2 regions of the Micromonospora sp. NPDC018662 genome follow, and region 2 is predicted to be linked to the other one. Evidence: riboswitches for the same ligand, from Rfam matches in the RefSeq annotation. Region 2 holds a riboswitch; the other holds the start of a gene.
What was found. Region 2 has a riboswitch for thiamine pyrophosphate ahead of ACH495_RS22250 (ECF transporter S component). Riboswitches for the same ligand answer to the same signal wherever they lie in the genome.

Region 1 (4,161 bases), on a different contig from region 2:
CGCCGCGCTGGACGACCTGGTGACCGCCGGCAAGGTGCGCTACCTCGGCAACTCCAACTTCGCCGGCTGGCAGATCGCCGACGCCGACTGGACCGCGTCGTCGGCGGGCCGCACCCGGTTCATCTCCGCGCAGAACCACTACTCGCTGCTGGAACGGGGCGTGGAGGACGAGGTGATCCCGGCCTGCGAGCGGTTCGGCCTCGGCATGCTGCCGTTCTTCCCGCTCGCCAACGGGCTGCTCACCGGCAAGTACAAGCGCGGCGAGACGCCCCCGGCGGGCAGCCGGCTGGCCGGCGGCGGCCGGTACGCCGAGCGGCTGGCCGCGGCGCGCTGGGACACCATCGAGGCGATCGAGGCGTACGCGGCCGAGCGTGGGATCAGCATGCTCCAGGTGGCCATCGGCGGGCTGGCCGCCCGGCCGGCGGTGACCTCGGTGATCGCCGGCGCGACCAGTCCCGAGCAGGTACGCGCCAACGCCGACGCCGGCACCTGGCAGCCCACCGACGACGACCTGGACGCCCTCGACGCCCTCCTCTGACGGCCCGCCCAGCCGGCCTGGCCGCTTTCCGTGTGGCCGCGCGCTGACGTGGCTGTCCGCGGGTGCTGGCTGCGCACGCTAGTGCTGGCTTGCGCGCGGGTGCTGGCTGTCCGCGCTGGTGCTGGCTTGCGCGCGGGTGCTGGCTGCGCGCGCTGCTGCTGGCTTGCCCGCGGGTGCTGGCTCCGCGCGCTGGTGCTGGCTTGCCCGCGGGTGCGGCTGTCCGCGTGGGTGTGACCGCCCTCCGGTGTGACCGCCCTCCGGTGGGGCTGCCCCGGGTATGGCCGTCCACCGCAAGGCACCCATGGTGTTCCACCCATAGTCGGTGCTCACGACGAGTGGAACGCCATGGGTGCCTCAGCGTCTCTCTGACACCCATGGCGTTCCACTCGCGGCCGACCCTGACCGTGAGTGGAACGCCATGGGTGTCTGCGGGCAGGTTCGCCGCTCGTGGTGGGCTGGCCGGTGCGGCGCGGTGCGGTGCGGTGCGGTGCGGTGCGGTGCGGTGCGGTGCCGAGGGCACGGGTCAGTGGGGTGTGGCGGTGGGGCGGCGTTCCGCGAGGGCCTGGCGGACCAGGGCGACGGTGGCCTCGGGGCGGCGCAGCACGTCGTCGGCGGTGAACCGGAGCACGACCCAGCCGGCCGCGCGGAGCGCGTTGAGACGTGCCACGTCCCGCCGGAACTGAGCCCGCTCGCGGTGGTGGTCGCCGTCGTACTCGACCGCGATGCGCAGCGCCGGCCAGGCCAGGTCCACCCGGGCCACGAAGCGCCCACCGGCGCGTACCTCGTGCTGGGCGGTCAGCGGGCCGAGGCCGGCGTCGAGGAGGAGCAGCCGCAGGCGCGTCTCCATCGGGGACTCGCTCAACGGCTCAGCCAGCGCCAGCACCTCGCGCAGCAGCGGAGCGCCCGGCCAGCCCAAGCGCTCCGCGGCGTAGTCGCGCAGGGCGGGCAGCCGCACCATCCGGCGGCGCAGCAATGCGTCGACGGCGACCAGCGCCTCGACGCGGGGACCGTGGCGGCCCAGGTCGAACGCGGTACGCAGCGGGGTGGTGACGGGCAGCCCGGCGAACCGGGTGCGGTCCGGCCCGGGCAGCGGCGACCGGGTCACCAGCAGCCGTGGGTGGGGACGCACCCGGGCCGGGCTCGGCAGCAGCACGGTCACCGGCGTGTCGCGGGTGAGCACGTACGCGCCGAACAACCAGGCGGCGCTCCGTCCCGCCAGCACGGCACCCGGCGGCAGGCGCAACGCCACCGCCTCGCACCACATCCGGTGGTCGTCGACACGGTGGGCGTCGCGGTGCACGTACACGTCCGGCAGCAGGCGGACCCACGTCGGGCCGCGCAGCATCGTCCAGGTCAGGTGCCCGTCGGTGACCGCCCGGCTGCCCCGGAACGGCAGGGACGACAGGCAGGGCGGGACACGCGCGGATACGACCATCGGGACAGCGTGTCGTGACCCGGCGGTCACTCGCCGTCCCGGTCCGTCGAGTGGTGCGGTTCTGGGAAAAACACCAGCCGGTCTTCCGTCCGGCCGGGGAGGCGTCGTACGGTAGGCCGCAAGTGACCCACGGGAGCCCGGTGCGGACCGGGCTGAGAGGGGGGCTGACAGCCCCCGACCGTCGAACCTGATCCGGGTAATGCCGGCGCAGGGAGGAGCGTTGCCGTGCCGTCCCTGGGACGACTGCATCTCATCACCGACACCCGACCGGGGCGGGATCCGCTCGGCGTGCTGCGTGCCGCCCTGCCGGTGGCTCGCGCCGACCTCGTCGTCCAGGTCCGGGTGGAGGACGACGCCACCGACCGCGAGGCGTACGAGCTGGCTCGCCAAGTGGTCGAGGCGTGCCGCCCGTACGGGGCGTGCTGCCTGGTCAACGACCGGTTGCACGTGGCGCTCGCGGTGGGCGCGGCCGGTGGCCACGTCGGCGCGGACGACCTGCCGGTGGACGCTGCCCGCCGCGTGCTCGGCGCCGACGCCGTGCTCGGCGCGACCGCCCGGGAGCCGGTGACGGCGCGGGCGGCGGTCGCCGCCGGAGCGAGCTACCTGGGCGTGGGCCCCTGCCACGCCACCACCACCAAGCCGGGCCTGCCCGCGCCGATCGGCCCGGACGGGGTACGCGCGGTCGCCGGCGCGGTGACGGTTCCGGTGATCGCCATCGGTGGGGTGACCGCCGCGTCGGTGCCGGCGCTGCGGGCTGCCGGGGCGTACGGGGTGGCGGTGGTCGGGGCGCTGTCCGAGGCGGCCGACCCGGCGCGCGCCACCGCCGAGCTGCTCGGGGCGCTGACGTGTTAAGCGGGGGCCCCTCCTCTACCGAAAGCGTTAACCGGGGGCCCGGCCTTACCGATGTGGGGGTGGTGGGGGGCGGGCCGGTGGGGCTGGCGATCGCGTGGCGGTGCGCGCAGCGCGGGCTGCGGGTGAGTGTGTACGACGACCGGCCCGGGTCGGGCGCGTCGCGGGTGGCCGCCGGCATGCTCTCCCCGGTCGCCGAGGCGTACTTCGGTGAGCGGGAGCTGACCGGCCTGCTGGTCGAGTCCGCGGCCCGGTGGCCCGGCTTCGCCGCCGAGCTGGCCGAGGCGAGCGGCGTCGACCTGGGCCACCGCACCGAGGGCACGCTGGTGGTCGGGCTCACCGCCGACGACCTGGCCGAGGCGGGGCGGCTGTGGTCGTACCAGCAGGGGTTGGGGTTGCCGATCACGCCGCTGCGCCCGTCGGCGCTGCGCGACCGCGAGCCGGCGTTGGCCACCCGGGTGCGCGGCGGCGCGGTCGCGCCCGGCGACCACCAGGTCGACCCGCGCCCGCTCGTCGCCGCGCTGCGCACGGCGGCGGAGCGGGCCGGCGTGGCGTTCCGGCCGGCGCGGGTCGGCGCGTTGTCCGAGGTGGACGCGCGGGTCACCGTGGTCGCGGCCGGCTGCGGCGCGGCGGCGCTGACCGGGTTGCCGGTCCGGCCGGTGAAGGGCCAGGTGCTCCGGCTCCGCGCGCCCGCCGGCGGGCCGCCGGGCTTCCGGCACGTGATCCGGGGGTACGCCGACGGCGAGCCGGTCTACCTGGTGCCCCGGGCCGGCGGCGAGGTGGTCGTCGGCGCGACAGTGGAGGAACGCGCGGACGTCGAGGTGACCGCCGGCGGTGTGCTGAGGCTGCTCCGCGCCGCCGTCGAGCTGGTCCCCGAGCTGACCGAGTACGCGCTGGTGGAGGCCGTCGCCGGGCTGCGCCCGGGCACCCCCGACAACGCGCCGGTGATCGGGGCGCTGCCCGGCCGGCCCGGCGTGCTCGCCGCCACCGGGCACCACCGGCACGGCATCGTGCTCACCCCGGTCACCGCCGACCTGGTCACCGAGCTGATCGTCACCGGCGAGCCGGATCCGGCGCTCGCCCCCTTCACCCCGGCACGGTTTCCGAAGGAGCACCGGTGGAACTGATCGTCAACGGCACGGGACGGACGCTGCCCGACGGCGTCACGCTGGCCGAGGTGGTCCGCGCGGTCACCGGGCAGCAGCGCGGCCTCGCGGTCGCGGTCAACGGCGAGGTGGTGCCGCGCGGCGGTTGGCCGGCGAGCGTGCTGCGCGACGGCGACCGCGTCGAGGTGCTCAGCGCCGCGCAGGGCGGGTGACCGGGATGTCAGTGGAGATCG
Region 2 (4,161 bases):
TGCGCCGGTCCTGGCCGAACGTGGGCTCGTCGCAGATCAGCAGGCGGGGCGCGGTGGCCAGGGCGGTCGCCACGCTCAGCCGCCGCGCCTCCCCACCGGAGAGGGTGTACGGGTTGGCGCCGGCCAGCCGGTCCAGCCGCAGCCGGTGCAGCAGCGCGTCCACGGTGGCGGTCACCGCCGCCTCGGACTGCCCGGTCCGGCGTGGTCCGAGCGCCAGTTCGTCGCGGACCGTGCCGGTGACGAACTGGTGCTCCGGGTCCTGGAAGACCGACCCGATCCGGCGGGCCAGCGCCGGCGCCCGCCAGCGGTACGGGGGAGTGCGCGCGTCCCGGCCGGCCAGCTCGGTGGACGCGGTGACCGTCCCGGTGCCGGGGCGCAGCAGGCCGCCCAGGAGCAGCGCCAGCGTGGACTTGCCGGCGCCGTTCGGGCCGAGGACGGCGAGCGCCTCGCCGGCGCGTACCCGGAGGTCGGTGGGGGCCAGCCGGGGCGGCAGGCCGAGCCGCTCGGCGGTGAGCAGCACGTCTCCGGCCGGCGCGGTGGCGTGTCGCGGCGGCGCGGTGTGCCCGGGGACCCAGACCCCGGCGGCGGCCAGCGCCTCGCCGTGCGCGGCGAAGACCGCCTCGGGTGGTCCGTCGGCCCGCACCCCGCCACCCGGTTCCAGCACCACCACGCGGTCGACGAGCGGCAGCGCCTCGGCGACCCGGTGCTCCACCAGGACCAGCGTGGTGTCCGGGTCGAGCGCGTCCGCGACCGCCCGGCGGATCAGCGTGGCGCCGGCCGGGTCGAGGTTGGCGGTGGGCTCGTCGAGCAGCAGCAGCCCCGGTCGCAGCGCGAGCGCCCCGGCCAGGGCCAGCCGCTGCTGTTCGCCGCCGCTGAGCGCGGCGGTCGGGCGGTCCCGGTGGTAGGGGAAGCCGACCCGGCGCAGCGCCTCGTCCACCCGGGGCCAGATCTCCTCGGCCGGCACGCCGCGGTTCTCCAGCCCGAACGCGACGTCGTCGCCGCTGCGGGCCATCACGAGCTGGGTCTCCGGGTCCTGGAACACCACGCCGACGCGTTCACGGGCCTTGCGCGGGTCCAGCCCGTCGATCTCGACGGTGCCCTCCTGCTCGCCGGAGTCCTCCGGCAGCAGCCCGGCCAGCGCCGCCAGCAGCGTGCTCTTCCCCGCCCCCGACGCCCCCAGCAGCAGCACCCGCTCCCCACTCTCGACCCGCAGATCAACCCCGCGCACCGCCCAGCCCCGGCGTCCCCCATGCCGCCACCCAAACCCCCGAAGAACCACCCCGCTCACCGTGCCACCCCCTCCGTTCCGGCCCCAGCCTCGTTGATCAAGGAGTTCGCGTCAGGAAAACCGCCCACGGTTGACGCAAACTCCTTGATCAACAGGGGGAGGGGTGGTCAGACCAGGGCGCGGTCGCGGCCGGCGGGGAAGCGGTCCAGGACGCCGGTGTTGGCCAGCGCCCGGGTGAGCACCCACGCGCCGAAGCCGGCGATCACGGTGGCGCTGACGATGGTGATCAGCGCGTAGGGGATGCGGTAGGTGGTCAACTCGTACGCCTTGTTCCAGTAGACGAAGTCGAAGATCGCGGCGCCCAGGCCGGTCAGCGCGCCGGCCAGCACCGCCACCGGCAGCTTGAACGAGCGGTAGCGGAACGCGGCGAACGCCAACTCCGCGCCCACGCCCTGCATCAGGCCCTGGAGGATCACGATGCCCGCCCATTGGCTGCCCAGCAGCGCGGAGACGATCGCGGCCACCGTCTCGCAGTAGAGCGCGGCACCCGGCTTGCGGATGATCAGGCCGGCGAGCACCGCCGGGATCAGCCACACGCCGTAGAGCACCGCCTGCGCCGGCGGAAAGAACGCGAACGCCGCGTCGGTGGCGCTCCAGAGCAGGCCCCAGGCCCAGAAGACGACGCCGAAGGCGACGGCGATGACCGAGGCGACGACGATGTCGACGGTACGCCAGCGGTTGCTGTCGGTGTGGTTCACGGTTGCTCCCAGTTCGTGGTGAGGAACCAGGAGAAGACGCACGCCGCGTCCGGAATGCCGGACGTCGACGCGGCTGGAGGTCGACCGAACTCCCTGCGCTGGCATTACCCAGATCAGGTTCGAGGGTCTGCGGGCACCGGCCCGCACTCTCAGCGCTGTGCGCTCCCCTGTCGGATGTGAAGTTGTCTCGTCGCAGACGCTAGCATCGCCGCCGGTCCCGGGCCCAGCAGGGCGACTGTCGGTAGGCTGGCGATCATGCGGGTCGAGACGCGAGGTCTGACGTTCGAGGTACGCACCGGCGGCCCCGAGGACGGCGATCCCGTCCTACTGCTGCACGGCTTCCCGCAGCACGCCGGCGAGTGGGACGCGGTGACGCCCGCGCTGCACGCCGCCGGGCTCCGCACGTACGCGCTCGACCAGCGCGGCTACTCGCCCGGCGCACGGCCGGAGGCGGTCGAGGCGTACCGGATCCCGGATCTGGTGGCCGACGCGGCCGGCGTGCTGGACGCGCTCGGGGTGACCGGCGCGCACCTGGTCGGCCACGACTGGGGTGCGATAGTGGCCTGGGGCCTGGCCGCGGCGCACCCGGAGCGGGTGCGGACGCTGACCGCGGTGTCGGTGCCGCACCCGGCCGCGATGGGCCACGCGCTCGCCACCGACCCCCGGCAGAAGGCCAAGTCCGCCTACATGGCGCTGTTCCGGATGCCGGGCAAGGCGGAGAAGGTGCTGCTGGCGCTGCACGGCGCCGCGCTGCGCCGGCTGCTGCGCGGCGTCGGCGACGCGGCCACGGTTGCCCGGTACGCCGACCCGATGCGGGAGCCGGGGGCGCTCACCGCGGCGCTCAACTGGTACCGCGCGATGAGTGGGTCGGACATGAAGGCGGTCGGGCCGGTGGCGGTGCCGACCACGTACGTGTGGAGCGACAAGGACGTGGCGATCGGCCGGACCGCCGCCGAGGCGTGCGCGGGGCACGTCACCGGTGACTACCGCTTCGTGACCCTGCCCGGCGTCAGTCACTGGATTCCCGACGAGGCCCCGGGCCCGCTGGCCGAGGCCGTCCTCGCCCGGGTCCGCGGAACGGAGGAAGCATGACGGTGAGCGCCGAGGCGTACCTGACGGTGGTGACCGAGACGATGAGCCGGGTGGCCGCCGCGCAACGGGCGAACGTGGCCGACGCGGCCGACCTGATCGCGGCGGCGCTGCGTGCCGACGGGGTGGTGCACGCGTTCGGCACCGGGCACTCCGAGGCGCTCGCCATGGAGATCGCCGGTCGGGCCGGCGGGCTGGTGCCCACCAACCGGATCGCGCTGCGTGACCTGGTGCTGATCGGCGGCGACCCGGCCGATGTGCTGGGCCCGAAGCTGGAACGCGACCCGGCGGTGGCGCACCGCCTCTACGAGTTGGCCCCGATCCGGCCGACGGACGTGTTCGTGCTCGCCTCCAACTCGGGCGTGAACGGGGCGATGGTGGAGTTCGCGTCGATCGTGAAGGAGCGCGGGCACGGCCTGGTGGCGATCACCTCCGCGCAGCACTCGGCGCGGATGACCTCGCGGCATCCGTCCGGCCGCAAGCTCGCCGACTTCGCCGACGTGGTGCTGGACAACGGCGCCCCGTACGGCGACGCCACGCTGCCGCTGCCCGGTGGCGGCGCGGTCGGCGCGGTCTCCTCGATCACCGCGGCGCTGCTGGCCCAGCAGATCACCACCGAGGTGGTGGCGCGGCTGGTGGCCGCGGGGGAGCGGCCGCCGGTCTACCTGTCGGCCAACATCACCGGCGGCGACGAGCACAACGCCGAGCTGGAAGCACGGTACGCAGGGCGGATCCGCCGGGGCTCGTGAACCGGTTTCGTGATCATCCGAATCGGGCACAGGCGCTGCTGCCGGCGGGCGTTCACTCGCCGGCCGTGCCGTCTTCACCGGAGGTTCACGAGTGTCCAAGGAATCCGAGAAGCAGCGCTGGCAGCGCAACTTCGCCGATCTGTTGCAGGAGCTGCGTGTCGCGCAGACCGGCGTGCAGATCCTCTTCGCCTTCTTGCTGACGCTGCCGTTCAGCAACGGGTTCACCCGGACCACCGAGTTCCAGCGTGACGTCTACATCCTGGCACTGCTGACCGCCGCCGCGTCCGCTGCGATGATCATCTCGCCGGTCGCGTTCCACCGGGCGCTGTTCCGTCAG

Region 1: another riboswitch for thiamine pyrophosphate. It lies ahead of thiE (thiamine phosphate synthase); the one in region 2 lies ahead of ACH495_RS22250 (ECF transporter S component).

What each region holds. Positions count from the first base shown of each region.
Region 1 is NZ_JBISAC010000002.1:420,485-424,645, reverse strand. Features, by position in the region: gene ACH495_RS07270 (aldo/keto reductase) at 1-538, shown strand, start outside; gene ACH495_RS07265 (DUF559 domain-containing protein) at 1,062-1,973, opposite strand; TPP riboswitch at 2,093-2,204, shown strand; gene thiE (thiamine phosphate synthase) at 2,199-2,825, shown strand; gene thiO (glycine oxidase ThiO) at 2,819-3,949, shown strand; gene thiS (sulfur carrier protein ThiS) at 3,940-4,140, shown strand; gene ACH495_RS07245 (thiazole synthase) at 4,146-4,161, shown strand, end outside.
Region 2 is NZ_JBISAC010000008.1:77,837-81,997, forward strand. Features, by position in the region: gene ACH495_RS22245 (ABC transporter ATP-binding protein) at 1-1,288, opposite strand, end outside; gene ACH495_RS22250 (ECF transporter S component) at 1,396-1,986, opposite strand; TPP riboswitch at 2,059-2,165, opposite strand; gene ACH495_RS22255 (alpha/beta fold hydrolase) at 2,242-3,078, shown strand; gene ACH495_RS22260 (sugar isomerase domain-containing protein) at 3,075-3,824, shown strand; gene ACH495_RS22265 (DUF6328 family protein) at 3,916-4,161, shown strand, end outside.